DNA from 3 places in the Arthrobacter sp. LjRoot14 genome. Region 1 is predicted to be linked to each of the others. Evidence: riboswitches for the same ligand, from Rfam matches in the RefSeq annotation. Region 1 holds a riboswitch; each other region holds the start of a gene.
What was found. Region 1 has a riboswitch for S-adenosylmethionine ahead of ACSQ12_RS13820 (aminotransferase class V-fold PLP-dependent enzyme). Riboswitches for the same ligand answer to the same signal wherever they lie in the genome.
Positions count from the first base shown of each region.

Region 1 (9,648 bases):
GGCGTCCGCCGGACGCTCGCTGATGGTCTTGGCGTCGTTTCCGGCAGCCTCATATATGGCCGCAACGGCCGGATCAATGGTGCTCATTGCCTTCAAGTCTACTGTGACGCGTCGCGAAGCTCCCGGCGGTCGTCCGCCGGCCTCATCCCCGCGCCCGGAAAACTCCAGTGGCGCAAGGAGTTCCACGCTGTCCCTAACCAATGTCAAAGCTCCATCTCCGCTCAGTGTCCTTGCAACCGGCCCTGTGTTGCTGTGTCGGCGTCCACGGCGCGGGCGCCGGGGCAGCAGGCCAAGGCGTGCGGCATTCGCCAGCGCCGGAGGCCGTGAACAAGTACCTTCCCTCACCCACCGGGACCTGCTTTTCACAACCACGGCCGGCGGGCAAATATTCCGCAAAAGTGCAAGACTAGAACCGGTTCCCCCGCAGAAGTTCCGCGGCTCGTCCACCCAGGAGGAAATTCATGTCGTTTGTCCGTATTCTCGCCCGCCCCATGCTGGCCTCCAGTTTCGTTCTCGCCGGCCTGGACAAGCTCAAGAACGCGGATGACACTGCGACGCAGCTGTCCCCCCTGCTGCGCCGGGCAGCGGAATCCCTTCCGTTCGCCACGAACGAAAAGGTCCTGGCCCGCGTCATCGGCGGCACCCAGGTGGGCGCCGGAGTGCTCTTCGCCCTGGGCAAGTCGGCACGGCTCGCTGCCTCCGTCCTGGCGGTCATTTCAGCGCTGAACGCCTTTGTCGAGTGGCGCAGCGCGGACATCACCACCAAGGAAGGCCGGGACGCGCGGCGCACGCAACTGCTGAAGAATGTCACCCTCACCGGCGGGGTGCTGCTTGCATCCGTCGACACCGCGGGCAAGCCGAGCCTTGCCTGGCGGGCTGAGCACCTGGCTGCCGATGCCCGCAAGGGTGCCAGCCACCTGGCCGCTGACGCACGGAAGACCACCACCAAGAAGCTCAAGAAGGCCGACAAGGCTGTCCGCAAGGCCGTGGACCACGCAGTGAAAGCATAGGCACGAATGACAGGCACCGCCCCCACCGCGTCGACTACTTCAGGACCCGTTGCCGACGTGCCGCACTGGCCGGCACCGTTCGCCGGCGCGCCGGTCGACGCCACGGTCACCGTCCCGGGATCCAAGTCCCTCACCAACAGGTATCTGGTTCTTGCGGCCCTGGCCGACGGCCCGTCCCGTCTGCGTGCACCCCTTCATTCGCGCGACTCGGCCCTCATGATCCAGGCCCTCCGGCAACTGGGAGCAGGCATCAGGGAAGTTCCCGGCGACGGCTCGTTCGGGCCCGACCTTGAGGTCAGCCCCCTCAGCTCCGACGCCGCGGCTGCCGACGCCGCCATCGACTGCGGACTCGCCGGAACAGTCATGCGCTTTGTTCCGCCGGTAGCTGCGCTCCGCAATGGGGCGACAGTCTTCGACGGCGACCCGCACGCCCGTAAGCGTCCTATGGGCACCATCATCGAGGCACTGGCCGCCCTCGGCGTTGACGTCCGCGCTGCGGACGGGGCACGTCCGTCGGCACTTCCCTTCGCAGTGGCGGGCACTGGCCAAGTTCGGGGCGGTCACCTTGTGATCGATGCAAGCGCATCCTCGCAGTTCGTGTCGGCGCTGCTCCTGGTGGGCGCGCGTTTCTCAGAGGGCCTGCACCTTGAGCACGTGGGCAAGCCGGTCCCCAGCCTGGACCACATCAACATGACCGTCGCCGTCCTGAGGGAAGTTGGAGTATCCGTCGACGATTCCGTCCCGAATCACTGGGTCGTCGCGCCGGGCCCCATCCGGGCCTTCGATCGCCGCATCGAGCAGGACCTGTCGAATGCCGGGCCGTTCCTCGCCGCCGCGCTGGCGACCCGGGGCACGATCCGTATTCCCAACTGGCCCTCCCCCACCACGCAGGTGGGCGACCTTTGGCGCAGCATCCTGACTTCAATGGGCGCCACGGTCACGCTGGACAACGGCACACTCACCGTCACCGGCGGGCCCGAAATCACGGGTGCGGACTTTGCCGACACCAGCGAACTTGCACCGACAGTAGCCGCGCTGTGCGCCTTGGCCACGGGTCCGTCGCGACTCACCGGCATCGCGCACCTCCGCGGCCACGAAACGGACCGGCTCGCGGCACTCGTCACGGAGATCAACCGCCTCGGCGGGGACGCCGAGGAAACCTCCGACGGCCTGGTGATCCGGCCCGCCAAGCTCCACGGCGGCGTCGTGCACAGCTACGCGGACCACCGCATGGCCACCGCGGGGGCCATCCTGGGCCTTGCCGTTCCCGGCGTGGAGGTGGAAGACATCGGCACCACGTCCAAGACGATGCCGGACTTTCCGCAACTGTGGGAAGCCATGCTTTCGCAACAGCCGGACCGGCAGACGGAACAGGCCCGTGGGGCGTAGCACCGGCTCCTGGGACGAGTCCGATATCCGGATCCGCCCCAACAAGAAAGGCTCGCGTCCCCGGACCAAGGACCGCCCCAGCCACGACGACGCCGTGACCGGCAGGATCATCACGGTTGACCGCGGGCGCTATACGGCCGTGGTGGGCGAGGACAGCGGGAACGAGCGCACGGTGATTGCCGCGCGCGCCCGTGAACTGCGCCGTTCGCCTGTGGTGGCCGGGGACTTCGTGTCCCTGGTGGGAGATGTTTCGGGGGCCCCGGACACCCTTGCGCGGCTCGTGAAGATCCAGGACCGCCGCACGCTGCTGCGGCGCAGCGCCGATGACACGGACCCCATCGAGCGGGCAGTGGTCGCGAATGCGGACCAGCTTGTGGTGGTGGTTGCCGCCGCCAATCCGGAACCGCGCACCGGCTTCATTGACCGGGCCCTGGTGGCGGCGTACGACGCCGGGATTGAGCCGTTGCTGCTGGTCACGAAAGCGGACGTCAAGGATCCCACGGAGCTCCTGTCCAACTACCGGCACTTGGATTTTCCGGTGATCATCAGCCGAACTGCGGACGCCGCGGCCTCCGGAATCGATGCACGCTCGGATGACGGGCTCTCGGCCCGCCTGGACAGTGATGCCGTCTCGCAGCTGCGGGCCCACCTCGACGGCAAGGTCACCGTGATGCTCGGCCATTCCGGCGTAGGGAAGTCCACCATGGTCAATGCCCTGACGGGTGCTGAGCGGGCCACGGGAGGCGTCAACGCCGTCACCGGGAGGGGACGGCACACGTCGTCGTCCGCGCTTGCCCTGCGGATCAGTGATGCGCCCGCCGGTAGCTGGATCATTGACACGCCCGGCATCCGGTCTTTCGGCCTTGCCCACGTGGATCCGGACCGGATCCTGCGCTCGTTCCCCGACCTCGAACCCGGCACGGATGCCTGTGAACGCGGCTGCAAGCACGATGCCTCCGCCGTCAACTGCGGCGTGGACGCCTGGGTGGCCGAAGGACACGCCGGCCCGTCCGGCGCGGCACGCCTGGCGTCCCTTCGGCGGCTGCTCGGCACCGACCCCCGCATGGAAGCGCAGGACGCCAAGGAACTCGGCATCGTTTCGTGACATCCCGGCCCGCCGGCCGCAGAGACGGTAGTTTGGAACCATGACCCAACCCGCTTCGAGCTACAACGATGACCTGCGCCTCGCCCATGTCCTGGCCGACTCTGTTGACTCCCAGACCATGAGCCGCTTCAAGGCGCTGGATCTTCAGATTGAAACCAAACCGGATCTGACGCCGGTAACGGATGCTGACAAGGCAGCTGAAGAGTCCATCCGCGGCCAGCTCTCCCGTTCCCGTCCGCGAGATGCCGTCCTCGGCGAAGAGTTCGGCAGTTCCGGACATGGTTCCCGCCGCTGGATCATCGATCCGATCGACGGCACCAAGAACTTCGTCCGCGGCGTGCCGGTGTGGGCCACCCTGATCGCCCTCGTGGATGAAGGTGAGCCGGTGGTCGGGCTGGTCAGCGCGCCGGCGCTGGGCAAGCGCTGGTGGGCAGCGAAAGGTGCGGGCGCCTACATGGGACGGTCGCTAGCTGCCGCCACCCGCCTCAAGGTTTCGAACGTGTCCAAACTGTCCGACGCTTCCCTCTCCTATTCAAGCCTGGGCGGCTGGAAGGAACGGGGCAACCTGGACGAGTTCCTGGGACTCACTGAGGAAGTCTGGCGGACCCGCGCCTACGGTGACTTCTGGTCCTACTGCATGGTGGCGGAGGGGTCGGTGGACATCGCCTGCGAGCCGGAACTGAACCTCTACGACATGGCGGCGCTGGTGCCGATTGTCACCGAAGCCGGCGGACGCTTCACCTCACTGGAAGGAGTGGACGGCCCCTTCGGCGGAAACGCCCTGGCCACCAATTCAATCCTTCATTCCGAGGTCCTCAAGCGGCTGAACCCGGAACTCGACGACCTCCTCTGACGCGCGACCCGGCCCGGTGCCCGGCCCGCCGCCAAGCGGTTCCGGCCCGGGCGCATCACCGCGGGCACAACCACCGGTAGCCGAATAAACGACGGCGGATTCCCTCCTTAGGGGGTGTCCGCCGTCGTTTTATTCGGTGCCATCCCCCTTCTTCCGACGTGCGTAACAAAGAGCTTAATAATTGCCGCGACTTTCCCGCGCCGCGGTGAATGTCCTAATCTCGAAACAGGTCACGAGTGCCAGCGCTAAACCCCGGTTTGCTGGCCGGCAACCCTCCATTCGCGGTGGGGTGCCCCGGGTGACGACCAGGCCGGTCCGGAACGGACCCGGCAAGCGCGGATCCCCGGAGTGCGGGGTCCCTTTACAGTGAGGTCCCCATGACTACTGCCACTTTCCCCGCAAACGCCGCAACCACGTCCGCCGCAGGCCTTCTGGACCCGCGGTTCACCGTCGCCCAGCGCCCCCTCTCAGCCGTTACCGGCGCGGAGATCCAGGCTCCGCTGATCCAGGGCGGGCACGTCCGCTACGCGAACCTGGACTACGGCGCATCGGCCCCGGCGCTGTCCGTTGTTTCGGCCTACCTCAACGAGATCCTGCCGTACTACGCCAGCGTGCACCGCGGCGCGGGCTATGCCTCGCAGATCAGCACGTCGGTGTACGAGAATGCCCGGGACATCGTCCGCGGGTTTGTGGGCGGCAGGGCGGACGATTCCGTCATCTTCACCCGGAACACCACGGACTCACTGAACCTGCTGGCCGGGTGCCTGCCGGTGTCCAACGGCCGCCAGACCGGCGAAGTGCTGTACCTCGACATCGAACACCATGCCAACCTGCTCCCTTGGCAGGGTGTGCCGCACCGGAGTGTTGTTGCCGCTCCTACGCTCAGGGCCACCCTGGAGAACCTGCGGTCCGAGCTGCGGCAGGGTGGCATCAGCCTGCTGGCCGTCACGGGCGCCTCCAACGTCACCGGCGAAATCCTTCCCGTCCGCGAGCTGGCCGCACTGGCTCACGAACACGGTGCAAGGATCGTAGTGGACGCGGCGCAGCTGGCCCCGCACCGCCGCATCGACATCGCCGCGGACGACGTCGACTATCTCGCCTTCTCAGGCCACAAGCTGTACGCGCCGTTTGGCAGCGGTGTCCTCGTGGGCCGGCCGGACTGGCTCGACGCCGGGACGCCCCACCTCGCAGGCGGCGGAGCCGTGCGTGAGGCCCGGCTGGACTCCGTCAGCTGGACCACAGGGCCGGCACGGCATGAAGGCGGCTCACCGAACGTCCTTGGGGCCGCCACCCTGGCCCGGGCCACCCAGGTCATCGGCGCCCTGGACCAGGACCTGTGGCACGCCCATGAGACGGCCATCCGGTCCTTCCTAGTCGAGGGACTGCGGAAGATCGACGGCGTCACTGTCCACCAGATCTTCAGCGACACCGACCAGGCCACGGACACCATCGGTGTGGTCAACTTCTCCGTCGCCGGCTACGACGCCGGCCTTGTGGCGGCCTACCTCTCCGCGGAGCACGGCGTGGGCCTGCGCGACGGCCGCTTTTGCGCCCACCCCCTGCTGAAGCGGCTGGGACTGCCGTCAGGCTCGCTGCGGGCAAGCTTCGGCGTCGGCTCCCGGCTGGAGGACGCCCAGCGTTTGCTCGCCGGCATCGAGGAACTCCGCCGGACCGGCCTCGGCTGGGACTACGTGGTGGATTCCGGCCGCTGGGTGCCGGCCAACGACACCCGCAGCTACCCGGACTGGGCACCCAATACCCCCGGCACTGCCGGCGCGGCACCCTGCACCGAAGACTAAGGGCGCGGCGTGTGCGGTAAATTCGAGGGGTAAGAATTCCAGCCTGCCCGAAGGAGACTGCACGTGGCACGGGGAGGCCCCAAACTGCACCACCAGCGCCGGTACGAGCTCGGCCGGAGTTACCAGGACGGCGGCGAACACTATGACCGGGTCCGTCCCGGCTATCCCGCCGATTCGGTGGACTGGCTGCTCCGAAGCGTTGGCGGGATGGGCGGCGCGTCCGACGCCGCTGACATCGGCGCCGGGACGGGAAAGTACACCGCTTTGCTGGTGCAGCGCGGCCTGAATGTCACCGCAGTGGATCCCTCACCGGACATGCTCGCCCAACTCCGGCTGGCCCTTCCGGGGGTTCCTGCGACGGAGGGCACCGCGGAGTCCACCGGACTCCCGGACGCCGCGTTCGACGTCGTGACCGTTGCCCAGGCATGGCACTGGTGCGATCCCCGTCTGGCCAGCACCGAACTGTCCCGCATTCTCCGTCCGGGGGGCGTGCTGGGGCTGATCTGGAACCAGCTGGATACGTCGGTCCCGTGGGTCCACCGGCTTTCCCGGATCATGCATGCCGGCGATGTGCACAAACCGGACTTCCACCCCGCGATCGGCCCGGAGTTTGCCGGTCTTGAGAGCCACCTGACTCGCTGGGAAGATCCCGTGACCACTGAGGACATCGTCGAACTGGCAAAGTCCCGCAGCTACTACCTCGCCGCCGGAGAAGGGATCCGGGCCAAAGTCCGCGCCAACCTGGACTGGTACCTCCACGAGCACCTGGCACACTCCGCCGCGGACGTTATCGGACTCCCCTACCTGACCCAGACCTGGCGGGCGTTCAAGGCATGAGTCCCGTAGCCAAAGCGGTAGGCTTGGACTCGTGAAGACCGGCGCACCCTCCTCCTCGATCGAGGACTACGTCAAGGTCATCTACTCCTTTACGGAGTGGCAGGACAAACCCATCACATCCTCGCAGCTGGCACTGCGGCTCGGCGTCGCCAACTCCTCGGTCTCGGAAATGGTCCGCAAACTCAAGGACCAGGGCCTCGTTGACCACAAGCCCTACAGCGCCATTACGCTCACGTCCGACGGAGTCCGCCTCGCGCTCTCCATGGTGCGGCGCCACCGCCTCATTGAGACGTACCTCGTGCAGGAACTCGGGTACAGCTGGGACGAAGTCCACGATGAAGCCGAGCTCCTGGAGCACGCGGTGTCTGACACATTCATCGAACGGATGGCCGGAAAGCTCGGCAACCCCCTAAGGGACCCGCACGGTGATCCCATCCCGGCGGCCGACGGTACGGTCCACATGCCGCACGCGCACCGGATGAGCGAACTCGACGAGGGCCATAAAGGCCGCATCACCCGGATCAGCGACGACAATCCCGAACTCCTGCGCTACCTTTCCGCGCAGGAAATCGACCTGGACGCCGACATCGAAGTACTGGGCCGGAAACCGTTTGGCGGAGCCCTCGTGGTCAGGATCGGTTCCGCGGGCGCAGACCGCGAATTCGACCTCGCCGACGAGGTGTCGTCAGCGCTGTGGGTCTACAGCGAATCCCGCCACGCCGGATGCCGGCTGGCGGATGCCTGAAGGGGCGCCGCCTGAATGAGTGCCGCCAGTAACCCGGACTGGCGGGCGTGGGCGGCGGTGGCTGCCGGGGCGCTGGCGGGAACAGAGCTCCGCTACGGCCTGGGCTTGCTCTTTCCGGACCCTGCCGGCGCGATTCCCTGGACCACGTTGGCCATTAATGTGTGCGGAAGCTTTGTCCTCGCCTCCCTCACCACCCTGTGGATCGCACGCCCCAGGACCGCATTCTGGCTCAGGGCCGGGATTGGCCCGGGGCTGCTGGGATCCTTCACCACCTTCTCGGCCGTGGTCTTCTCCGTTGACCAGCAGGCACGGTCCGGACAGCACGTGACCTGGCTGATCTATCTGGCACTTTCCCTGGTGCTGGGGCTTGCCGCGGCCGCTGCAGGCTGGAAAGCCGGCAAGGCCTTGAGCGACCGGACAGGTGGAGCCTCATGACGGCGCTTTTGGTGGGCATCTTCGGCGTTGCGGGGGGACTGCTCAGGTTTGCCATCGACACCTGGTTCGCGCACCGTGCCGGGACCCGCCGGCACTGGCCCTGGGCAACACTGGTGGTCAACGTCGTCGGTTCACTGGTCATCGGCCTGTCCGTGGGCGTTACCGGCCGGCTGGGGCTCGGCGAGGAATGGCATGCGGCGATCGCCACCGGGCTGGCCGGCGGGCTGACCACGTTCAGTTCCTGGACCACGGCCACCATCCGGCTTGTCAGTGAGGTGCGGTACCTCGCTGCGGCCCTGAACGTTGCCGTCAATCTCGTGGCCGGACTCTCCGCAGCAGCCGTGGGGATCGCCCTCACCGGCTGACAGCGCGCGGCTGACCGTCGGTGGAGGCCGGACGCCCGCCGTCGTGAATCTGAGGCGGCCCGGCGTCCCGTATCGTTAAACGAATGGTTACGCGACGTGAAGCAGCTCAGATCCTCGATATTCCCCTGGAAATGGCGCACCGTCACGGTATTCCCGCGCGGCTGTCTGAGGCCGAACTGTCCGAACTCCTGGACAATCCTCCGGCCTGGCTCATCCAGTCAAGGGCCAACCGGACCGGCAAGAGGCCAGTCTGGGTCCAGCTGACCTGTGCTGTGTGCGGTTTCTCGGAGGCCGCGCGGCCGAAGAAGTGGTGGCCGCCGTTCACGTACGTCTGCTGCGTCCATCACGCACCGAGCGACCTTCCGCCGGTACTTCCGGGGCTGGTGCGCAGCGAGTACGAGGGAATCGGCAGCCGGTTCGTCGGCATAGTTGACGTTGAAGTGCCTGTTTCGTAGGCCAGTTACATTCGTGGCAAAACAGGCGTACCTTACAAGCACGGGGCTTATTCAAGGCCCCGAGGTAAGGGAGGGCGACATGCCTGACAAATCGCCGCACCGGCAGGTCACCAAGAAATCGGACAAGACCATCAAGCAAAAGAGGGCCGAAAAGAAGTCCAAGCATGATCTGGACACCCACGTGGACCCCGTGGCGCACATCAAGAAGCGCTGACCCCGAGGCCACGGACGGCCGCTGGAGAATGCAGGAACGGTGCAGAACACAAAAGGCCGGAAGCTTTCGCTTCCGGCCTTTTGCACGGGGTGGAACTGCGTTGCCGCCGTTCCGATGGTGGAGATGGGGGGAATTGAACCCCCGTCCGATGTCGTGTTGTCAGGGCTTCTCCGGGCGCAGTTTGCGTCGGATTTTCTCGGCCCCAGCTATCCTGCAAACAAGTAGCTGATCCGGGCCCAGTCATCTAAGAGTCCCGTTCACCCCAATGACGAAGGTAAACAGCAGTGGCTATCTTAATGACGCCAGGATCCGGGACGATAGCAATCCCGGGCTGACGGACTGTCTTACTGCTTAGGCAGCGAGAGCGAAGTCAGTGCGCGTTTGTTTGGCACTTATTGTTTTGCAGACAGCGTTTACGAGATAATTCTGCATCCTCGGCCC
Region 1 covers NZ_CAXURL020000001.1:3,061,407-3,071,054, forward strand. Annotated here, with positions in the region: gene ACSQ12_RS13795 (sigma-70 family RNA polymerase sigma factor) at 1-87, opposite strand, end outside; gene ACSQ12_RS13800 (DoxX family protein) at 462-1,010, shown strand; gene aroA (3-phosphoshikimate 1-carboxyvinyltransferase) at 1,017-2,399, shown strand; gene rsgA (ribosome small subunit-dependent GTPase A) at 2,389-3,504, shown strand; gene hisN (histidinol-phosphatase) at 3,545-4,357, shown strand; SAM riboswitch class IV at 4,586-4,699, shown strand; gene ACSQ12_RS13820 (aminotransferase class V-fold PLP-dependent enzyme) at 4,735-6,156, shown strand; gene ACSQ12_RS13825 (class I SAM-dependent methyltransferase) at 6,220-6,993, shown strand; gene ACSQ12_RS13830 (metal-dependent transcriptional regulator) at 7,025-7,738, shown strand; gene ACSQ12_RS13835 (fluoride efflux transporter FluC) at 7,754-8,173, shown strand; gene ACSQ12_RS13840 (fluoride efflux transporter FluC) at 8,170-8,538, shown strand; gene ACSQ12_RS13845 (hypothetical protein) at 8,622-8,993, shown strand; gene ACSQ12_RS13850 (hypothetical protein) at 9,073-9,207, shown strand; RNA gene ssrA (transfer-messenger RNA) at 9,323-9,648, opposite strand, start outside.

Region 2 (9,648 bases), 1.4 Mb from region 1:
GCGCCGCCGAGGACCCGACCCTGGCCGTCGATGTGCTTGGTGCCGGAGTAGACCACCACATCCGCGCCGAGCTCCCCGCAGCGCTGCAGCAGGGGAGTGGCAAAGACATTGTCGACGACGACGGTCGCCCCTGCCGCGTGTGCCAGTTCGCTGACCGCGGCGATGTCCACGATTTCCTGCATGGGGTTCGACGGCGACTCAAAGAAGACCGCCGTCGTGGGCTCCGAAAGGGCGGCGCGCCACTGCTCCAGGTCCGGGCCGTCCACGAACACCGTTTCCACGCCCCACCGGGGCAGGATCTCGTTCAAAATGACAAAGCAGGAGCCGAACAGCGAGCGGGCGGCAACCACCCGGTCACCGGCAGCCAGCAGGGCGCCCAGTGCCGTGAAGACGGCGGACATGCCGGACGCCGTCGCAAAGCACGCCTCGGTGCCCTCGAGCAGCCGGAGCCGTTCCTGGAAGGTGGCGACGGAGGGGTTGCCGTACCGGGAGTACACAAACCGTTCGTCCTCGCCGGTGAATGCGCGCTCGGCGGCTGCCGCGGATTCGTAGACGAACCCCGAGTTGAGGAAGATCGGCTCGGCGGTCTCCTGGAAATTGGTGCGGTCAAGACCGCCGCGGACAGCCTGGGTGTCAGGGCTCCAGCCGGCGGCGTCGGGATTGAAGGTCACTTAGTTCTTTCCGAGATTGGTGGGCAGGCCGCGGTTCTTCCAGCCGTTGACGGTGCGTTCGCCGAAACGGTCCGGTTCGCCTTCAAAGCCTTCGAGGACGTTGTAGGCGGTGAACCCGGCCCGTGTGGCGGCAATGGCGGCGGCGACGGACCGCACGCCGGAACGGCAGAGGAACACCAGTTCGACGCCGGAATCCTCGGGGGCCTGCTGCTTCAGCTGGTCGACAAAGTCCGGGTTGGGGATGCCGCCGGGGAAGGTCCACTGGATAAAGAGGGGATCGTTGTCCGTGGCTTTGGTGTCCGGGATGCCGATGTGCGCCCACTCGCCCTCGGTGCGGACATCCACCAGGACGGCACCCTGTTCCAGTTTGGCCCAGGCGTCCTGCGGGCTCAGGTCTCCGGCGTAGCTCATGCGTGGCCCTCGAAGCCTTCGCCCGGGAAGTCGGCGTCGAACTCAAGTTCGTCCACTGCGGTTGCCACTGCAGCGTCGGAGCTGGCGACGGCCTCGGGCAGGATCACGGCCTGGGCCACGATCACGCTGGTGCCGTTGAAGGTTGCCGCCGGGCTCCCGTGCAGGACATAGCCGTCGGCCAGGGCCGCGGAGATGCGCTCGCAGAACGAGCGGTCGTCGGGGCCGGTGATGAGCCGGTAGGCCAGCTTTTCCTGCGGCAGTGCCAGGGCCGGTTGTTCCTGGCCGGCGGCGGCCGGTTCGGCTGCCGGGGCCAGCGGTGCGGGTGCGTCGGACACGACGGATCTCCTTCTCTCACGCTTGCAACTCGAATATCGATATGCCGAGTATTCACCTGAGGCACCCCGCCGTGGAAGGAGGGTTGCCGACCGGCCAGTCAGGGCTTGGCACCGGTTCTCATTACTCCCCAAAAACGTAACACTTACGACGGCGGCCCGCACCGCCGTCGTCGTCATCTTCCGTAACGGGAACGCCCGCACCGCGGCTGCGCACCGGCGCCGCATCCGTTCCTGCGCGACCCCTGACTGCAGTTACAAAAGACCCTGCCGGGAGGATAATGACGGGAGATGAACCGCTGTAACGCCGGATGAAATCAGGCAGCCGTGAATGAATCGAATCGGAATACAGTCAGTCCCATGCTGCACTTCGGTTGGTTTGTGGGTCACGGTTTCGGTGTCCAGGGCTGGGGCACGCCCGGCTACGGCATCGGGTACGACTGGAAAAAACCCGCCCTGTACCAGCACGCCGTGCGGGAATTCGAGCGGGCCGGGCTGGACCTTTTTATCATCGAGGACTCCCTCACGGTGCCGGACACCTACGGCGGGAGCGCCGAGGTGTCGCTGGCGCAGGCATCCTTCGCACCCAAGCACGATCCGCTGGCCCTGGTGCCCTACCTGCTCTCCGTCACGGAACACCTGGGCATTGTTCCCACGGTGAGTGCGTCCTTCTATCCGCCGTTCACGGCGGCACGGCTGCTGGCCACCCTGCAGCATTTCTCCAACGGCCAGGTGGGCTGGAACGTGGTGACCTCCGGCAGCGACCTTGCCGCGCAGAACTATGGCCTGGACCAGCAGATCGAGCACGACCTCCGCTACGAGAAAGCGGAGGAATTCGTGGACGTGGTGCGCAAGCTCTGGCGCAGCTGGGAGCCGGACGCCATTGTGGAGGACGCGGACGCAGGCATCTTCGCGGACCACACGAAGGTCCACCCGATCAACCACGACGGCGAGTTCTTCAAGGTCCGTGGACCGCTGAACACCGCACCGATGCCCGAGGAACCGGTGCTGGTGCAGGCCGGGGCGTCACCGCGGGGCAAGGCCTTCGCGGGCGCCAACACGGATGTCGCGATTGCCCTCGCCAGGGGTGCGGACGGCATGAAGGCCTACCGTGATTCGATCCGGGCCGAGGCAGCCGCGGCAGGGCGGAACCCCGACGACGTCAAGGTGCTGTATGTCCTCAAGCCCACCGTGGTGGGCTCCCGCGCCGAAGCGGACGAGCTCCGGGAGCAGCGCCGCCAGCTCACGCAGCGCGACATCGACAGCCAGCTGAACTCCATCTCCTACCTCTCCGTGATCGACTTCAAACAGTTCGACCTTGACGCCCCGCTCCCCGAGCTCACCACGAACAGCAACCAGGGCACCCTGGACCATTTCGCCAAGGCGGGTCCTCCCGGGTCCACTCTGCGCCAGCTCCTGCAGGCCCGCAGCGGCGGCGCAGGGGACAGCATCATCGGCACGGCCGAGGAGATTGCCGACTACCTCGAAGAAACCGGTGTCCAGGTGGGCGGGGACGGCTTCCTGTTCTCAGGTTTCGTTGACCCGGCCACCGTTCACGGCGTGCTGGACCGGCTGGCCCCGGTGCTGCGGCGCCGCGGGCTGCTCCGGACAAGCTATGGCGACGGCGGCTTCCGCCGGAACCTGCTGGACTTCTAGCGCCATGGGCGGCGGCAGCGGAAACTTCCTGATCGGCACGGCCCACCTGCGTGCCCGGGATATCGCCGAGGCCGCGGCTGATCCGGCTGTCCAGTTCGTCCTGAGTGTGGACGCCCTGGAGCTGATCGGGCTTTCGCGCGAGGTGGTGCAGCAGGCCATCGACTCCGGCCACCGCGTCTACGGACTCAATACCCTGCTGGGATCCGGGCGGGACACCGCCGTGGATGAAAAGGCGGTCCTCGCCTACCAGGTGCAGGTGGTGCGGTACCACAACAGCGGGGTGGGCGGGTTTCTCGGCGCCGACGAGGTCCGGGCCGTCATCCTGGCGCGGCTGGTGGGCTTCAGTCGCGGCGGCTCCGGCGTCCGGCCGGAAACAGCCCGCTTTTACGCTGAGATGCTCAACCGCGGGGTGGTCCCGGCGATCCCGCGTGAAGGGTCCGTCGGTTCCGCCGACCTGACCCACCTCGCCGCTGTTGCCGCCGTCGCCATCGGGGAAGGCCAGGCGGTGGCAACGGACGGTCAGCTGCTGCCCGGCGGGCAGGCCCTGGCGGACGCCGGGCTGGCTCCGCTGGAACTCGCGCCCGGCGAAGCCCTGGCCCTGGTCAGCTCCAACTCCTATTCCATCGGCGTCGGGGCGCTGGTGCTGCACCGCCTCCTCCGCCTCGCAGACCTCGCGGACACCGCTCTCGCGTTGTCACTCGAGGCGACGGCAAGGCACGACGGCGGCGGCAACCTCAGCCCGTTTTCGCCGGCTGTGCAGGCGGCCAAGGCAGTTCACGGGCAGGCGGTCACGGCGGCCCATGTGCTGCGGCTCCTCGAGGGCGGGTGGCTGGAGGACCCGGAGCGGGAGGTATCCGTGCAGGACGCGCTGTCTTTCCGCGCGGCGCCCCAGACCCACGGCGCCATCCGTTGGCAGGTCACGGCCCTGGAAGGCGCCCTGGAAGTGGAGCTGAACGGCCGGGGCGACAACCCGCTGACCGACATCGGCTCCGGGCGGATGGTCTCCGGCGGCAACTTCCAGCCCATGCAGCTGGCCCTGGCATTCGAGGCGCTGCGCCTGGGGCTGGCCCACCTCGGGATCAGCAGCGAACGCCGGATCGCCAAGCTCTACCCGCCGCAGCGTCGGATCCGCCAGCGGCACCTCGAGGCCGCCACGAACGGGGCACCGCTGGAGCCGGAAGAGCTGCCCGGACTGCTCTGGTATTCGGCCGCCGGCCTGCTGTCCGAGCTCAAATTCCTCGCGGCGCCGGCAACACTTGGTGCGCCCACGCTGTCTGCCGATGTCGAGGACCACTCCACACTGGCGCCGCTGGCACTCCAGCAGCTGGAGCGTTCCGTCGATGCTGCCGGGAAGCTGCTCGCCATCGAAGCGCTGACGGCGGCGTACCTGCTGGCCGGGGCGGAGGCGCGCGCGGTGCGGCCGCTGGGAAACGGGACGGCCGCCGTCGTCGACCGTCTTTCCGGCCTGCTGGCCCGGCACCTGCCGGCCGCGGCGCTCGTGGACGAGGCGCGCGTTGAACTGGACGCCTTCCTCGGGAACGGCTTCAACAGTGCCCTGAACGGCGGCCCGGAATCCCATGCCGCCGGCGGCACGGAAAGGCAGTGATGAGCACCATGACAGGCAGGCATGCGGTCCGGGAGGCTGATGTTGCGGCGGACGCCGCAGCTGTCCTGGCGCAGGTGGGAAACACGCCGCTGGTGCCCCTGGATGTCCTTTCCAAGGGCCTCGGCAGCACGGTGTACGTCAAGCTCGAATCGGATAATCCGGGCGGCTCCATCAAGGACCGGACAGCATTGAGCATGGTCCGCGCGGCTGAGCGCAGCGGTGAGCTCCGGCCGGGCGCAACCATCGTGGAGAGCACCTCGGGGAACACCGGGATCGGGCTGGCGCTGATCGGTGCCCTCACCGGACACCCCGTGGTGGTGGTCACCGGGGACACCATCTCATCCGAGAAGCTCGCCGCGCTGCACCGTTACGGCGCCAGGGTGGTGGTGACGGACTGGACCGCGCCGTCGGAGTCGCCGGAGAACGCACGGGCGGTCGCGGCCCGGATCACGGCAGAAAACCCGGGCGCCTGGCGGCCCCAGCAGTTCGACAATCCGGCCAACCCGCTGGCCCATTACGAAGGGACAGCGCCGGAGATCTGGCAGCAGACGTCCGGGAAAGTGACACATTTCGTGGCGGGGATCGGGACCGGCGGCACCATCAGCGGCAACGGCCGGTACCTGAAGGAAAAGACCGGCGGCCATGTTGAGGTAATCGCCGCGGATCCTGTTGGGTCCGTGTACAGCGGTGGCCACCCCGGCGAGATCCTGGTGGACGGCGTGGGCAACTCCTGGCCGGAAGCCGAGTGGCCCAAGATCTTCGACCGCGGCATTGTGGACCGCTTCCTGCGCGTCCCCAACAATGAGGTGTACACCACGGAGCACCGGCTGCTGAATGAAGAAGGTCTGTCCGTGGGGCCCTCTTCCGGTCTTGCGGTGGCTGCAGCGCTCAGGGTCGCGCGTGCCGCGCCGCACGGGTCCGTGGTGGTGGCGATAGCTCCCGACGCCGGCAGCAACTACCTGAGCAAGGCCTTCAATCCGGTATGGCTGGCCGACAACCACATCCATCTGGCCGCGGAATTCGTGGAGGAGTAGCTCGCGTACTTAGCATCACGACTCGGATACAGCTAGAGACAGGCAGCCCGGTCTCGTTGTACGCTTTTGAAACGTTCGCGGTTCCCGCATCCTCGAATCAGTATGCGGTGCAGTCACGGACGGGTCCCGGGCTCAGCCGGGACCAGCACTTATAAAGGAATAACCAATGTCAATGGATGAGACTTCTTTTCCAGCATTGACCGATGGAGAATCGACTGCTTTCCGGGGACCGCAGTCGATACCGCCTTCGGACGTGAGTGATCCGACGATCCGCGGACAGGCACGGGACATCATCGAGTCTGTACTGGGTGACGCCACTCCGCAGAGCGAGTGGGCACGTGAGCAGTTGCGGGACCGGATGGAATCGTACCCGGGTAATCCCGAACGCGCCCTCCTGGAGCACCTCATGGCTACACGGAGCATCACGGACGAGCAGTCGGATGACTCCGAGGATGCCCTTCCCAGCCCGGACTTGCCGACTCCCGATGAGGACTACGGCAATACGGTGCTCTTCACCCGCCGGAGCAGGCGCCGCATCGAGGCGATCCTCGGCGACAGGATGCTCCTCACCGCGTTCCAGCCCATCCACGAACTTCCCAGCCGGAACGTCGTGGGTGTTGAGGCGCTGACGCGTTTCGTCAGTGACGACGGCGCGAGTGCGGACCACTGGTTCAATGAGGCCGCTGCCGTAGGCCTGGGACCGGACCTTGAGTTCGCCGCCCTGCAGGCCGCCCTTGTTGCCGCGGAACAGTTGCCGGCCCACGTCTACGTGGCTCTGAACCTGTCACCGGTCACCTGCCTGGACCCCCGGCTCCGTGCGTTCGTGGAGCAATCCCAACTGGCCGTGGACCGGATCGTCATTGAATTGACGGAACGGCTCGCCGAGCATGAATACGATCCCGTCGTGGCAGCGTTGGCGCCCCTTCGTTTGCGCGGACTTCGGGTGGCTGTCGACGGCGCCGGGGCGGGTTTCGGTTCGATGAGCCAGGTCACGCACCTCAGCCCGGACATCATCAAGCTCGACCGTAGCCTCATCGCGGGAATCGACCATGCCGCGGGCCAGAAGACCCTGGGCGCGGCCATGGTGGAGTTTGCCCGGCAAATAGGCGCGGACCTGGTTGCCGAAGGAATCGAAACCCAGGCCGAGCTCACGGCGGTCATGGACCTGGGAATGGCCTACGGGCAGGGATACCTCCTGGGCCGCCCCTCGGTCCAGCCGCTCGACTGGGCCGCCTGGCGAACCCCCTCCGATCACGAGGCCTCCATTTCAGGGTCCGCCGGCCCGGCCACTTAGACGCTCTCTCAGTTCCTGCCGGTTTTTCCGGGACGCTCTCTCAGTTGTGGCTTCCTGAGCCGGGACGCTCTCTCAGTTGTTGCTGCCTGCAATCCTGCGCAGCACCGTTGGGCGAGGGGTGGGTATAGTGCCCGCTATGGATGACAAGGGAACTTTGCACCGCTACCTGCGCACGCGGCGCGCGGACCTCCTGGCCAAACTCGACGGGCTGGATGAGTACGACGCCCGGAGACCCCTGACGCCGACCGGCACCAACCTGCTGGGCCTGGTGAAGCATGTGGCCAGCGTGGAGCTCGGATACTTCGGCGAGGTCTTTGCGCGCCCGAGTCAGCGGAACTTGCCCTGGGACGCTGAGGACGCGGAACCCGACGCCGACATGTGGGCTGGTCCGGAGGAAACCCGGGAGCAGATCATTGAACTCCATCGGTTCTCCGCCGAGCACAGTGACGCCACGATTGACGCACTGCCGCTGGACGCGCCCGGCGAGGTGCCCTGGTGGCCGGAAGAACGCAGGCACGTGACCCTCCACCAGATCCTCGTACACATGTGTGTGGAAACCGCCCAGCACCTGGGCCACGCGGACATCCTCCGCGAGCTCATCGACGGTTCAGCCGGCCAGCGGCCGGGCGACCCGAACCTGACGACGCGCACCCCCGCTGAGTGGGCTGCGCACCGCTCGCGGATCGACGCGGCTGCCCGCACGGCAGCGGATCAAGTGAGAGAGCGTTCGGGTAAAACCGGCAGGATGTGAGAGAGCGTTCGGTGGGGGCGGCGGCAGCTATTCGATGGTGGCGAACAGCTCGTTGAGCTCGTCGGTCAGCTGTTTCCGGAGCGCGGGCGTGCCGATTTCCTTGCCGTCGATGTGGTTCACGGGAGCCAGCAGCCGGATGCTGGAAATCAGCCACACGGCGTCGGCATCGAAGAGGTCCCTCGGCTCCAGCGGGCCGTAGCCGAGTTCCCAGCCTGCAGCCTTGGCGGCAGCAAAGAGCGCGCCCTGGGACGTTCCCGGGAGGATGCCGCTGTCCAGCTGCGGGGTGATGAGGCGGCGCACCGTGCGGGTGCCGCCGTCGCCGTCGTCGACTGTGTCAAGGTGCGCCAGCAGGACGGTGGACGTGGGGCCTTCGAGGACGCGGCCGTCGGACGAGGTGAAGATGACATCGTCCGCCCCCTGGTTGTGGGCGTACCGCAGTGCCGCCATGTTCACCGCGTAGGAGAGCGTCTTGGCGCCCAGTAGCAGCCACGGCGCCCGTTCACCCACTTCACTGTCGTAGCCGCGGTCCAGGAGGATGACGTCAATCCCGGTCTCGCGCTGGCGCCGGCCGGCGGCGGGGACGGGCGAAGCCTGGACCCAGCAGGTGGGGCGTGCTCCGCCCTCGGCGCCGCGGGTGCAGATCAGCTTCACCACCGTCTCGTCTTCCTCCGGTGTGCCGGCGGGATGCTGGGACCGGTATTCGGCCACCGCCGTCGCGATGGCCCGGCGCCAGGTGTCCTCGCCCGGGATGTCCAGTTCCAGCGCGCGGGCCGAACCCTGCAGCCGCCGCAGATGGGCGTCCAGCTTCCGCGGGTTTCCCCCCACGGCCAGCATGGACTCAAAAACACCGTCGCCGCGGGTGGCACCCTGGTCCGTGGCCATCAGCTGGGGCTGCGACGCATCGGCGATCCGGCCCTCGTCGAACCGGGGGTCAAGGAATACGAGCACGGTGGCCGGGGCAGCAGCAGTCATGCCTCAAGCTTAGCCGCGGCCCCGGAGTCCGGACGCGGGATAGGCTGTGCTGGATGCCTCTCCGGAACCGGTCCGGCGGGCGAGTAACCGTGGGAGTCTGTCTGTGTTGTGGCCGTTTCCGCTGGTGGGCACCGCGCCTTACTGGCTCGTGCTGGCGCTGAGCATTGTTGACCTGATCATCCGGGTGCTGGCGTTGGGAATCATTCCGGGGAACCGCCGTCCCACCACGGCCATGGCCTGGCTGCTGGGAATCTTCTTTGTGCCCGCCCTCGGCCTGATCCTGTTCCTGCTCTTTGGAAACTTCAAACTCTCCCGGAAGCGCCGGGCACAGCAGGATGCCGTGAACAAGCGGGTCCGCGCCGGCACCTCCCAGCTGGCCGCCGTCGAAAGCGAATACGACGGCCCGGAATGGGTGGCGTCGGCGGCGGAACTGAACAAGACCCTTGGTTCGCTGCCCATGGTGGACGGCAACAGCGTGGAGCTGCTGCCCGGTTACCCCGACTCGATCAAAGCCATGGCCGCCGCCGTGCGCGGGGCGAAGAACTTCGTCAACGCCGAATTCTACATCATGAGCACGGACCACATCACCGACGATCTGTTCGCTGCCCTGGAAGAGGCCGCGGAACGCGGCGTCCAGGTCCGGGTGCTGTTCGACCACCTCGGCACCCTGCGGATCAAGGGCTACCGGAAGCTGATCAAGCGCCTCAAAGCGAGCAAGATCCAGTGGCGGCCCATGCTGCCGCTGCGTCCGGTACACGGCCAGTGGCGCCGGCCCGACCTGCGCAACCACCGCAAGATCATGGTGATCGACGGCGAAATCGCCTTCACGGGTTCGCAGAACCTGATCGAGCCCTCCTACAACAATCCCCGGCACCGAAAGGTGGGGCGCGAGTGGGTGGAGCTGATGGCCTGCCTGCGCGG
Region 2 covers NZ_CAXURL020000001.1:4,437,799-4,447,446, reverse strand. Annotated here, with positions in the region: gene ACSQ12_RS20190 (O-succinylhomoserine sulfhydrylase) at 1-671, opposite strand, end outside; gene ACSQ12_RS20185 (rhodanese-like domain-containing protein) at 672-1,082, opposite strand; gene ACSQ12_RS20180 (DUF1737 domain-containing protein) at 1,079-1,348, opposite strand; SAM riboswitch class IV at 1,431-1,543, opposite strand; gene ACSQ12_RS20175 (NtaA/DmoA family FMN-dependent monooxygenase) at 1,775-3,070, shown strand; gene ACSQ12_RS20170 (aromatic amino acid ammonia-lyase) at 3,075-4,676, shown strand; gene ACSQ12_RS20165 (PLP-dependent cysteine synthase family protein) at 4,685-5,710, shown strand; gene ACSQ12_RS20160 (EAL domain-containing protein) at 5,964-7,004, shown strand; gene ACSQ12_RS20155 (DinB family protein) at 7,141-7,755, shown strand; gene ACSQ12_RS20150 (aminodeoxychorismate lyase) at 7,783-8,727, opposite strand; gene cls (cardiolipin synthase) at 8,831-9,648, shown strand, end outside.
Region 2: it holds a riboswitch for S-adenosylmethionine, as region 1 does, so the genes downstream of both, ACSQ12_RS20180 (DUF1737 domain-containing protein) here and ACSQ12_RS13820 (aminotransferase class V-fold PLP-dependent enzyme) in region 1, are expected to answer to the same signal.

Region 3 (9,648 bases), 1.5 Mb from region 1:
CCGCATCGGCAATCCCACCCAGGACGCGGTGGAGCAGCGCGTGGCCAGCCTTGAAGGCGGGCTGGCGGCGCTGCTGCTCAGCTCGGGACAGGCCGCCGAAACATTCGCCATCCTCAACGTCGCTGAAGCCGGCGATCACGTGGTGGCCAGCCCCAGCCTCTACGGCGGCACGTACAACCTGCTGGCCCACACCCTGAAGAAGTTCGGCATCTCCGTGACGTTCGTGGAGGACCCGGACAACCTCCAGCAGTGGAAGGACGCCGTCCGGCCGAACACCAAGCTCTTCTTCGGCGAGGTGGTGTCCAATCCGCGCCAGGACGTCCTGGACATCGAAGGCGTTTCCGGCGTCGCCCACGAGGCAGGGGTCCCGCTGATCGTGGACAACACACTGTCCACGCCGTACCTCATCCGGCCGCTGGAATGGGGCGCCGACATTGTGGTCCACTCGGCAACGAAGTACCTTGGCGGGCACGGCAGCGCCATCGCCGGCGTGATCGTGGACTCGGGCAACTTTGATTTCGGCAAGGACCCGGAGAAGTTCCCGGGCTTCAACATCCCGGACCCCACCTACAACGGGCTTGTCTACGCCAGGGACCTCGGCGCCGGGGGCGCCCTGGGCGCGAACCTTTCCTACATCCTCAAGGCCCGCGTCCAGCTGCTGCGGGACCTCGGCTCCGCGGTGTCCCCGTTCAACGCCTTCCTCATCGCCCAGGGCCTGGAAACCCTGAGCCTGCGCGTCGAGCGCCACGTGGCCAACGCGGTGAGTGTCGCCGAATGGCTGGAGGCGAGGGACGACGTCGAATCCGTGGCCTACGCAGGCCTGCCGTCCAGCCCCTGGTATGACCGCGGCCGCAAGTACGGGCCCAAGGGCACCGGTGCGATCGTGTCCTTCAACATCGCCGGCGGGGCCGAGGCCGGCAAGCGGTTCGTGGACGCGCTGGAACTGCATTCCCACGTGGCGAACATCGGTGACGTGCGCTCCCTGGTCATCCACCCGGCGTCCACCACCCACAGCCAGCTGACGGCGGAACAGCAGGCCGTGGCGGGGGTCACGCCGGGCCTGGTCCGCCTCTCCGTGGGGCTGGAGCACATCGATGACATCATCGCCGACCTCGACGCCGGTTTCCGCGCCGCCAAGGGCGACTGAGCCGTATGACTCCCGGCGCCTCGACGCCGGGAGTCATATTGCTGTCACATTCTTCGCCATTGCGGGGACGCATTTCGTAGACTCTTAACAGGTCATGAGTGCCAGCGACAGCCCCGGCTTGCTGGCCGGCAACCCTCCTTTCGCGGCGGGGTGCCCCGGGTGAAGACCTGGCCTGCCGGCCAGTTGGCGGCAGGCAAGCGCGAAGAAGAGGTCTTCAGATGACGATTGCCGTCACCCGCAGCGGTGTACCCGAAACAGCCAGCCAGGGCCTGTCGTCCAGTGACGTGAAAACCGCCGCAGGCAAAACCGCAGACGCTGTCCCCGACGGAACCGTCAAGTTCCAGGGCATCGGCGGGCTCCACCTTGAGGCCGGCGGCCACCTGCCGGACGTCAGGCTCGCCTACGAGACCTGGGGCACGCTGAACGCGGACCGTTCCAACGCCGTGCTGGTGCAGCATGCCCTGACCGGCAGCACGCACGTTACCAGGGGAGCCAGCGACGAAGAAGGCTGGTGGGAGCAGCTTGCCGGGCCCGGCGCCCCGGTCGATACGGACAAGTACTTCGTGGTCAGCATCAACATCCTGGGCGGTTGCTACGGCTCCACCGGCCCTTCCACTCCCGCGCCGGATGGCAGGCCGTGGGGTTCGCGCTTCCCCCTGGTGACCCTGCGCGACACCACGGCGGCCGAAGCCCGGCTGGCGGACGCCCTTGGCATCGACAGCTGGTACGCCGTCCTGGGCGGATCCCTGGGCGGAGCCCGCGCCCTGGAATGGGCCGTGAGCTTCCCGGACCGGGTCCGGCGGTGCGCCGTCATTTCCATCGGGGCAAGCAGCACGGCCGAGCAGATCGCCTTTGCCCAGGCGCAGACCCTCGCCATCCGCCAGGACGTGAACTTCAACGACGGCGATTACTACGGCGGCCCGGAGCCTGAGGCCGGCCTGGCCCTGGCACGCAGGATTGCGCACATCACGTACCGTTCCGCAGACGAGCTGGAGGCCCGGTTCGGCCGGAGCGCCCAGGGCGGCGAAGCCCCGCTCCAGGCAGTGTCGCTGGGAGACCGCGGCCGCTACCAGGTGGAGAGCTACCTCGACCATCAGGGCACCAAGCTGGTCCGGCGCTTCGATGCCAACAGCTACATCGCCATCACGGAAGCGCTCATGAGCCACGACGTGGGCCGGGGGCGCGGCCCGCTCAAGGAGGCGCTGGCCCGGGCCACGGCTGAGTTCTTCATTGCCGCCGTCAATACGGACCGGCTGTATTTTCCGGCGCAGTCCCGCGAACTCGCGGCTGCACTCCCGGGCGACGTCCCGGTGCATGTCATCGAGGCGCCCATCGGCCACGACGGTTTCCTGACTGAAATCGGGCAGCTTAGCGCTCAGTTGCGGCAGAACTTTTTCGCCTAGCCCGCCGGCTCAATGTGCATTTATGCAGAGCTGTTCTGCAGAAAATGGCGTTGAGCCTGCGGCAATGTGAGCCCATACTCTAGGGGACCGGCGCGTTGGTGGTGCACATCACACGCGGCCGTAACGGAATGGTCCACATGGTGTCGACGGAGACGCCGAAGGAGTTCACAATGAGCACGCAAAACTCCGCCGCAAGGCGCGCAGATGAGACTGACGTCAAAGCCTCAGGGCTAAAGAAAGTGGTTACGGCCTCCATGGCCGGGACCGTCGTTGAGTGGTATGAGTTCTTCCTCTACGCCTCAGCGGCCACCCTGGTCTTTGGCAAGACATTTTTCCCTAACTCAGGCACGGAACTGGACGGCATCATTGCCGCCTTCCTCACCTACGCGGTTGGCTTCGTCGCCCGCCCCATCGGCGGTATCGTCTTCGGTCATTTCGGTGACAAATTCGGCCGGAAGCAGCTGCTCCAGCTCAGCATCATCCTGGTGGGCGTCTCCACGTTCCTGATGGGCTGCCTGCCGACCTTCCAGCAGATCGGCTACTGGGCTCCGGCCCTGCTGGTGTTCCTGCGGTTCGCCCAGGGCTTCGCCGTCGGCGGTGAGTGGGGCGGGGCCGTCCTCCTCGTAGCAGAGCACAGCCCCAGCAAGTCACGCGGCTTCTGGGCCAGCTGGCCGCAGTCCGCTGTTCCCCTGGGCAACCTCCTGGCCACCGGCGTACTGTTCACGCTGTCCTCCACGCTGTCTGCCGCCGACTTCCTCGGCTGGGGCTGGCGGGTGGCGTTCTGGCTCTCCGCTGTGATCGTGCTGGTTGGCTACTACATCAGGACCAAGGTCACCGACGCCCCCATCTTCCTGGAAGCCCAGAAGGAAGTCACCGTCGAGAAGAAGGGCTACGGCGTCGGCGAAGTGTTCCGCCGCTACCCGCGCGGCGTCTTCACCGCCATGGGACTGCGCTTCGCGGAGAACATCCTCTACTACCTGGTGGTCACGTTCTCCATCACCTACCTGAAGGTGGTTGTCCAGACGGACACCTCCCGGATCCTCCTGCTCCTGCTCGTGGCCCACTTCATCCACTTCTCGGCGGTGCCGATGGTCGGCAAGCTTTCCGACGCCTTCGGCCGGAAGCCCGTCTACATGGCCGGTGCGGTCCTCGGCGGTACCTGGGGCTTCTTCGCCTTCCCGATGATGGACACCAAGAACGATCTGGTCATCCTCGCAGCCATCACCATCGGCCTGCTCTTCCACGCACTGATGTACGCCGGCCAGCCGGCCATCATGGCCGAGATGTTCCCCACCCGGATGCGCTACTCCGGCGTCTCGCTCGGCTACCAGGTCACCTCGATCGTGGCCGGTTCGATGGCCCCGATCATTGCCACCGCCCTGCTGAGCCAGTTCAAGTCCTCCACCCCGGTGGCCATCTACCTGCTCGGCGCCTGCCTGGTGACGATGGTGGCCGTGTACTTCCTCAAGGAAACCCGCGGGATCTCGCTGCACGATGTCGACGCCGCGGACGCCCAGGGCACGGCGGACCTCCTTGCCGCCAGCAAGAAGTAGGGGCAGCCGGTTCACATGCGCGTCGCAGTTCTGTACTCCACCGTCCCCGCCGGAACCAGCTACACCGAAGCGCGCCCGCTAGTGGTGCAGGAGCTCGACCGGCCCGAACCCCGCGCCGGCGAACTGGGAGTGGCCATCACCTACTCCAGCTTGTGCCACTCGGACCTGTCCGTGGTGGACGGCTCCCGGGTACGGCCGCTGCCCATGGCGCTGGGGCATGAGGCCGTGGGCCGGGTGGTGTCAGTCGGTGAGGGCGTCCATGACGTGGCTGTGGGCGAGCACGTTGTGCTCGTCTTCGTCCCCAGCTGCGGCGAATGCCGGGCGTGCCGGTCCGGGCGCCCGGCCCTGTGCCACCGTGCCGCCGAAGTCAACGGTTCAGGGGACCTGCTGCACGGGGAGGCGCTGCTGCGCACGCCGTCAGGGGAGCGGATCAACCACCACCTCGGGGTGTCGGCTTTCGCGGACTACGCCGTGGTGGCGCGGGAATCAGTGGTGGTAATCGACGACGACGTTCCGGACACTGTCGCGGCCATGTTCGGCTGCGCCGTACTCACCGGAATGGGCGCCGTGCTGAACACGGCGGCGGTCACCGCCGGACAGTCGGTGGCAGTCTTCGGGCTCGGCGCCGTCGGGCTTTCCGCCGTGATGGCGGCGTCCCTGGCCGGCGCCGCAGCCGTCATTGCCATCGACCCCAACGAAGGCAAGCACCAGCTCGCCCGGGACTGCGGTGCCACGGCAGTGGGAACTCCCGACGACGCCGCCCGGCTGGTTGCCGAGGCCACCGGCGACGGCGTGGACGTCGCCGTCGAGGCCGTGGGCTCTGCCGGCGTGATCGCCTCGTGCCTGGACCTCGTAACGCGCGGCGGCGCCGTCGTCTCCGTCGGGCTGCCAAAACCCTCGGCGGAACTGACCGTCGGAGCCCTGCAGTTTGCCGGAGCGGGGAAGCGGCTGCTCGGCTCCTACATGGGAGATGCCGTCCCGGAGCGGGACATTCCGCTGTACCTTGACCACTGGCGGGCCGGGCGGCTTCCGGTGGAACTGCTGCACACGGACACCAGGCCGCTCGCGGAAATCAACGAAGGCCTTGACGCCCTGGCAGCAGGGCAAGTGGTCCGCCGGCTGTTCCAGGCGTAGCGTCAGGGCCGGTGTTGTGTCAGGCCGCCAGGACGTCCCGGCGGCCTGACACTTCCGCCTTGAGCGCCTCCACCACGGCCCGGACGGACGCCGAGCGCAGCGACTCAGGACGCGCCACCGCCCAGATGGGGAGCTGGCGCTGGAACAGCTCAGGCAGCACCGGAACGAACTCGGGGTTGTCGGCCACCATGAAGTTCGGCAGCAGGCCAATGCCTGCCCCGCGCCGGACCGCCTCGAGCTGGGCGAAAATGCTGGTCGCCTGAAAACTGGTTTTGGGGGCGGGCAGCTGCGAGGACCGGTGGCCCAGCTCCGCCACCTGCAGGGCCGACTCCACATAGGAGACAAATCCGTGCTCGCGGACGTCGTCCAGGGCGGTCGGCAGTCCCCGGGACCGGACGTAGCCCGGACTGGCGTACAGCCGCAGGAAATAGTTCGTGAGGAAGATGGGCTGCACGCTGGTGACTTCCATCCGGCCCACCACCACTTCCAGGTCCACGCCGGACCGGTTCTGGCTGACTTTGCGGGTGGCGCTAAGCATCTCGACGTCCAGCAACGGATTCTCCTGCTGCAGGCGCACCAGCGCCGGGGCCACGAATTGCGCACCGAATCCATCGGACGTGCTGATCCGGACCATGCCGGACAATGAGTGTTCGCCGTCGCTGATGGCGCCGGCCAGGGATCCGAGTGTCGCCTCGATCGCCTCGGCGGCGGCAACCGCCCGGCTGCCCAGTTCGGTCAGTTCCCAGCCGTGCGGGCTGCGCTCCAGCGTCCGCCCGCCCAGCTGCTTGTCCAGCGCCAGGATCCGGCGGGAAATGGTGGTGTGGGTGGTGCCCAGCGTCTCCGCCACGGCATTGAACCGGCCGAGCCTGGCCACGGTCAACAGGATCAACAGGTCGTCCGGACTGGGCAGCCGGTTCACATCCACTTTTTCACACCCATGCTTTCAGGCTCACAATGCGGCTTTTAGAGAGCATGTGCATCAATGCACATGCTCTCTGTAATTTTTCCCCTTGATTGCACTGTAACAGGGTGTGATGGTGGACACGGAACTTCCAGCAATACCGGCTGGTACACGAAGCAAAGGAGCTTTCGCCATGGCAGTAGTCGCTTGGATCGGTCTCGGGAACATGGGTGGGTCCATGTCAGCAAACCTGGCAAAGGCCGGTCACGACGTCCGCGGGTTCGACCTCAATCCCGAAGCGGTGGCAGCTGCAGAAGCCGGAGGCGTGAAGCCGGTAGCCAGCATTGCCGCGGCGGTGGACGGCGCCGACGTCGTGTTCACCATGCTGCCGAAGGGCGAACACGCCCGGGCCGTGTACCTGGGGGAGGACGGCGTCCTTGCCCATGCGGACACGCGGACGCTGCTGGTGGATTCCTCGACCATCGACATCTCCTCCGCACAGGCACTGCACGACGCCGCCGCTTCCGCCGGCTTCCGTTTTGTGGACGCCCCGGTCTCGGGCGGCATGAGCGGGGCGAAAGCCGGAACCCTGACGTTCATGATCGGCGGGGAAGCGGGTGCCGTGGCCGAGGCCACGGAGTACATCCGTCCCATGGCCTCCAACATCATTCCCACTGGCGGTCCCACCACGGGGCAGGCCGCGAAGATCTGCAACAACCTGATGCTCTTCATCAACCTTGCCTCCACCGCCGAAGGGGCCGTGCTGGCCGAGCGGCTGGGCCTGGACAAGCAGGTTTTCTGGGACATCGCTTCTGTGTCCTCCGGAGACAGCTGGGCGCTGCGGACCTGGTACCCGGTAGGAGGGGTAGTTCCCACCGCGGCCTCCAACAACGACTTCGCTCCCACCTTCACTACCGAACTGGCCAACAAGGACATCGGCCTGGCCATCAGCGCCGCCCGCGACACCGGAACCCCGCTGGAAATCGGTGAGCACGTGCAGACGCTCTTCCAGCGGCTCATCGACTCCGGGCAGTCCGGCAAGGACTGCTCCATGATCATCAAGCTTGTCGACGGCTCGCTCGAGACCTCCAAGTAACCGCACCCTGCTTCACGAATAGGACTTTCCCATGGAACGTATTCCGCACTTCATCAACGGCGCCCGGATCAGCGACGCCGACCGTTTCGGCCCCGTCTTCAACCCTGCCACCGGCGCACAGGACAAAGAGGTGGCCCTGGCCTCGGCCGCCCGCGTGGAAGAGGCCATCGCGGCCGCGCAAGCCGCCCTCCCGGGCTGGCGGGCCACCAGCCTGGCCAAACGCACCAACATCTTCTTCCGGGTCCGGGAACTCCTGACGCAGCGGAAGTCCGAGCTGGCAGCAATCCTCACCAGCGAGCACGGCAAGGTGCTTTCCGATGCAGAGGGCGAGATCTCCCGTGGCCTCGAAAACATCGAATTCGCCACCGGGCTTTCCCACATGCTCAAGGGCGAACGCTCGGAGCAGGTTTCCAGCGGGGTGGATGTCCACTCGGTGCGCCAGCCGGTGGGCGTCGTCGCCTGCATCACCCCGTTCAACTTCCCGGCCATGGTGCCGCTGTGGATGATCGGCAGTGCCCTTGCCTGTGGCAACACCGTCCTCCTCAAGCCCAGCGAGAAGGACCCGTCGTCGGCCGTTTTCATCGCGGAAGTCTTCGCGGAGGCGGGCCTGCCCCCGGGCGTCCTGAACGTGGTCCACGGCGACAAGGAAGCCGTGGACGTGCTGCTGGAGCACCCCGGCGTCAAGGCTGTCAGCTTCGTGGGGTCCACCCCGATCGCCCAATCCATCTACAAGCGGGCGGCCGACCACGGCAAGCGCGTCCAGGCGCTGGGCGGCGCCAAGAACCACATGGTGGTCCTGCCGGATGCAGATCTGGACATGGCCGCCGACGCCGCTGTGTCGGCGGCCTACGGCTCCGCCGGTGAACGGTGCATGGCGGTATCCGTGCTGGTGGCCGTGGGCAACATCGCCGACGACCTGGTGAAGGCCATTTCCACCCGCATGGCGGACCTTAAGATCGGTCCCGGCACGGATCCGGCCTCGCAGATGGGTCCGCTCATCACGAAGGAACACCGGGACAGGGTGGCCTCCTATGTGGCCGGTGCCGAGGAGGAAGGTGCCACCGTGGTGGTGGACGGGCGCAAGCACGAGTTCGATTCGGACGGTTTCTTCATCGGGGTCAGCCTGGTGGACCACGTGAAGCCGGGCATGAAAGTTTACGACGACGAGATCTTCGGCCCGGTACTGTCGGTGGTCCGCGCCGACAGCTATAGCGACGCAGTGAAGCTCGTGAACGACAACGAGTTCGGCAACGGCGTGGCCATCTTCACGCGCGACGGCGGCGCGGCGCGCCAGTTTGAGTTCGACGTCGAGGCAGGCATGGTGGGAGTGAACGTGCCCATCCCGGTGCCGGTGGGAACCTTCTCGTTCGGGGGCTGGAAGAACTCGCTGTTCGGCGACACCCACATGTACGGTCCGGACAGCATCCGCTTCTACACCCGCGGCAAAGTGGTGACCACACGCTGGCCGGATCCGTCCACATCGGTGATCGACCTCGGCTTCCCGCAGGTGGACTGAGCCGCAGCCAGGTTCAGTCAAGGTAGCCTTCCCGGGGCCCGCATAATGTCAGTGGTCCCGGGCACGGCTATGCGAGTGCGGCTAGCCCTTCATGATCTCGTCGCGCCGGGCCATGTATTCCTCCATGGCGATTTCGCCGTTGCTGTACTGCTGGTCTAGCTCCGCCAGTTTCCGTGCACGGAAACCCTGAGCGGCCGACGGCGGCGGGGGAGTGACCGGGGCAGACGGCTGCTGCGGCTGCTGGCGTGACTGGTTGGCGGGATACTCGGGACTGTCCTCGTACGGCACCTGTCCGGGATAGCCCGGGTTCTGGTTACCGGGGGCCGGGTAGCCGGGATTCTGGTACCCGGGATTTTGGTAGCCCGGGTTCTGGTAGGGCTGGTCCAGCGGGGGCTGCTGGCCGCCGCCGAGCTGCCGGAAGCCGCCGCCAAAGTAGTCCTGCTGGGTATAGCCGTCACGCGGCTGGTTGTTTGGCCGGCCCGGCTGCTGCCCGGGAAACTGGCCTGGATACTGTCCGTTGAAATCCTGGTTCTGGTTCCTGCCAACGCGCTTCCGGTACATGCGCATGGCGAAGGGAATCAGGAACGACAGGATGATGATCCAGAAGAACACGTTGCTCACGGTGGAGGGCCTCTCAGAAGTGTCCCTTCAGTTTAACCCCCGGCCCGGCACCGGCATTGGACCGCGGCGGCCAGTCGGCATCGATGCCGGCCTGGCGGTACCTGCCCGCGTTTCCCCGGTGCAGCCGGGGCGCGGACAACATGAGTAGCCAGCGGAGGTCGTCGCGGGGCACAAAATGCCAGGTGGGCCGCAGGATGTGCGCCCGGGGAGGCCGGAGCTGTTGCCGGCTAAGCCTCAGCCCGACGACGTCGTCGGCGTGCATCCGCGCCTACCTCTG
Region 3 covers NZ_CAXURL020000001.1:1,529,836-1,539,483, forward strand. Annotated here, with positions in the region: gene ACSQ12_RS06840 (bifunctional o-acetylhomoserine/o-acetylserine sulfhydrylase) at 1-1,147, shown strand, start outside; SAM riboswitch class IV at 1,238-1,353, shown strand; gene metX (homoserine O-acetyltransferase MetX) at 1,366-2,550, shown strand; gene ACSQ12_RS06850 (MFS transporter) at 2,721-4,103, shown strand; gene ACSQ12_RS06855 (zinc-dependent alcohol dehydrogenase family protein) at 4,119-5,237, shown strand; gene ACSQ12_RS06860 (LysR family transcriptional regulator) at 5,257-6,156, opposite strand; gene mmsB (3-hydroxyisobutyrate dehydrogenase) at 6,332-7,234, shown strand; gene ACSQ12_RS06870 (CoA-acylating methylmalonate-semialdehyde dehydrogenase) at 7,266-8,750, shown strand; gene ACSQ12_RS06875 (hypothetical protein) at 8,832-9,371, opposite strand; gene ACSQ12_RS06880 (DNA glycosylase AlkZ-like family protein) at 9,385-9,633, opposite strand; gene ACSQ12_RS06885 (SGNH/GDSL hydrolase family protein) at 9,640-9,648, opposite strand, start outside.
Region 3: it holds a riboswitch for S-adenosylmethionine, as region 1 does, so the genes downstream of both, metX (homoserine O-acetyltransferase MetX) here and ACSQ12_RS13820 (aminotransferase class V-fold PLP-dependent enzyme) in region 1, are expected to answer to the same signal.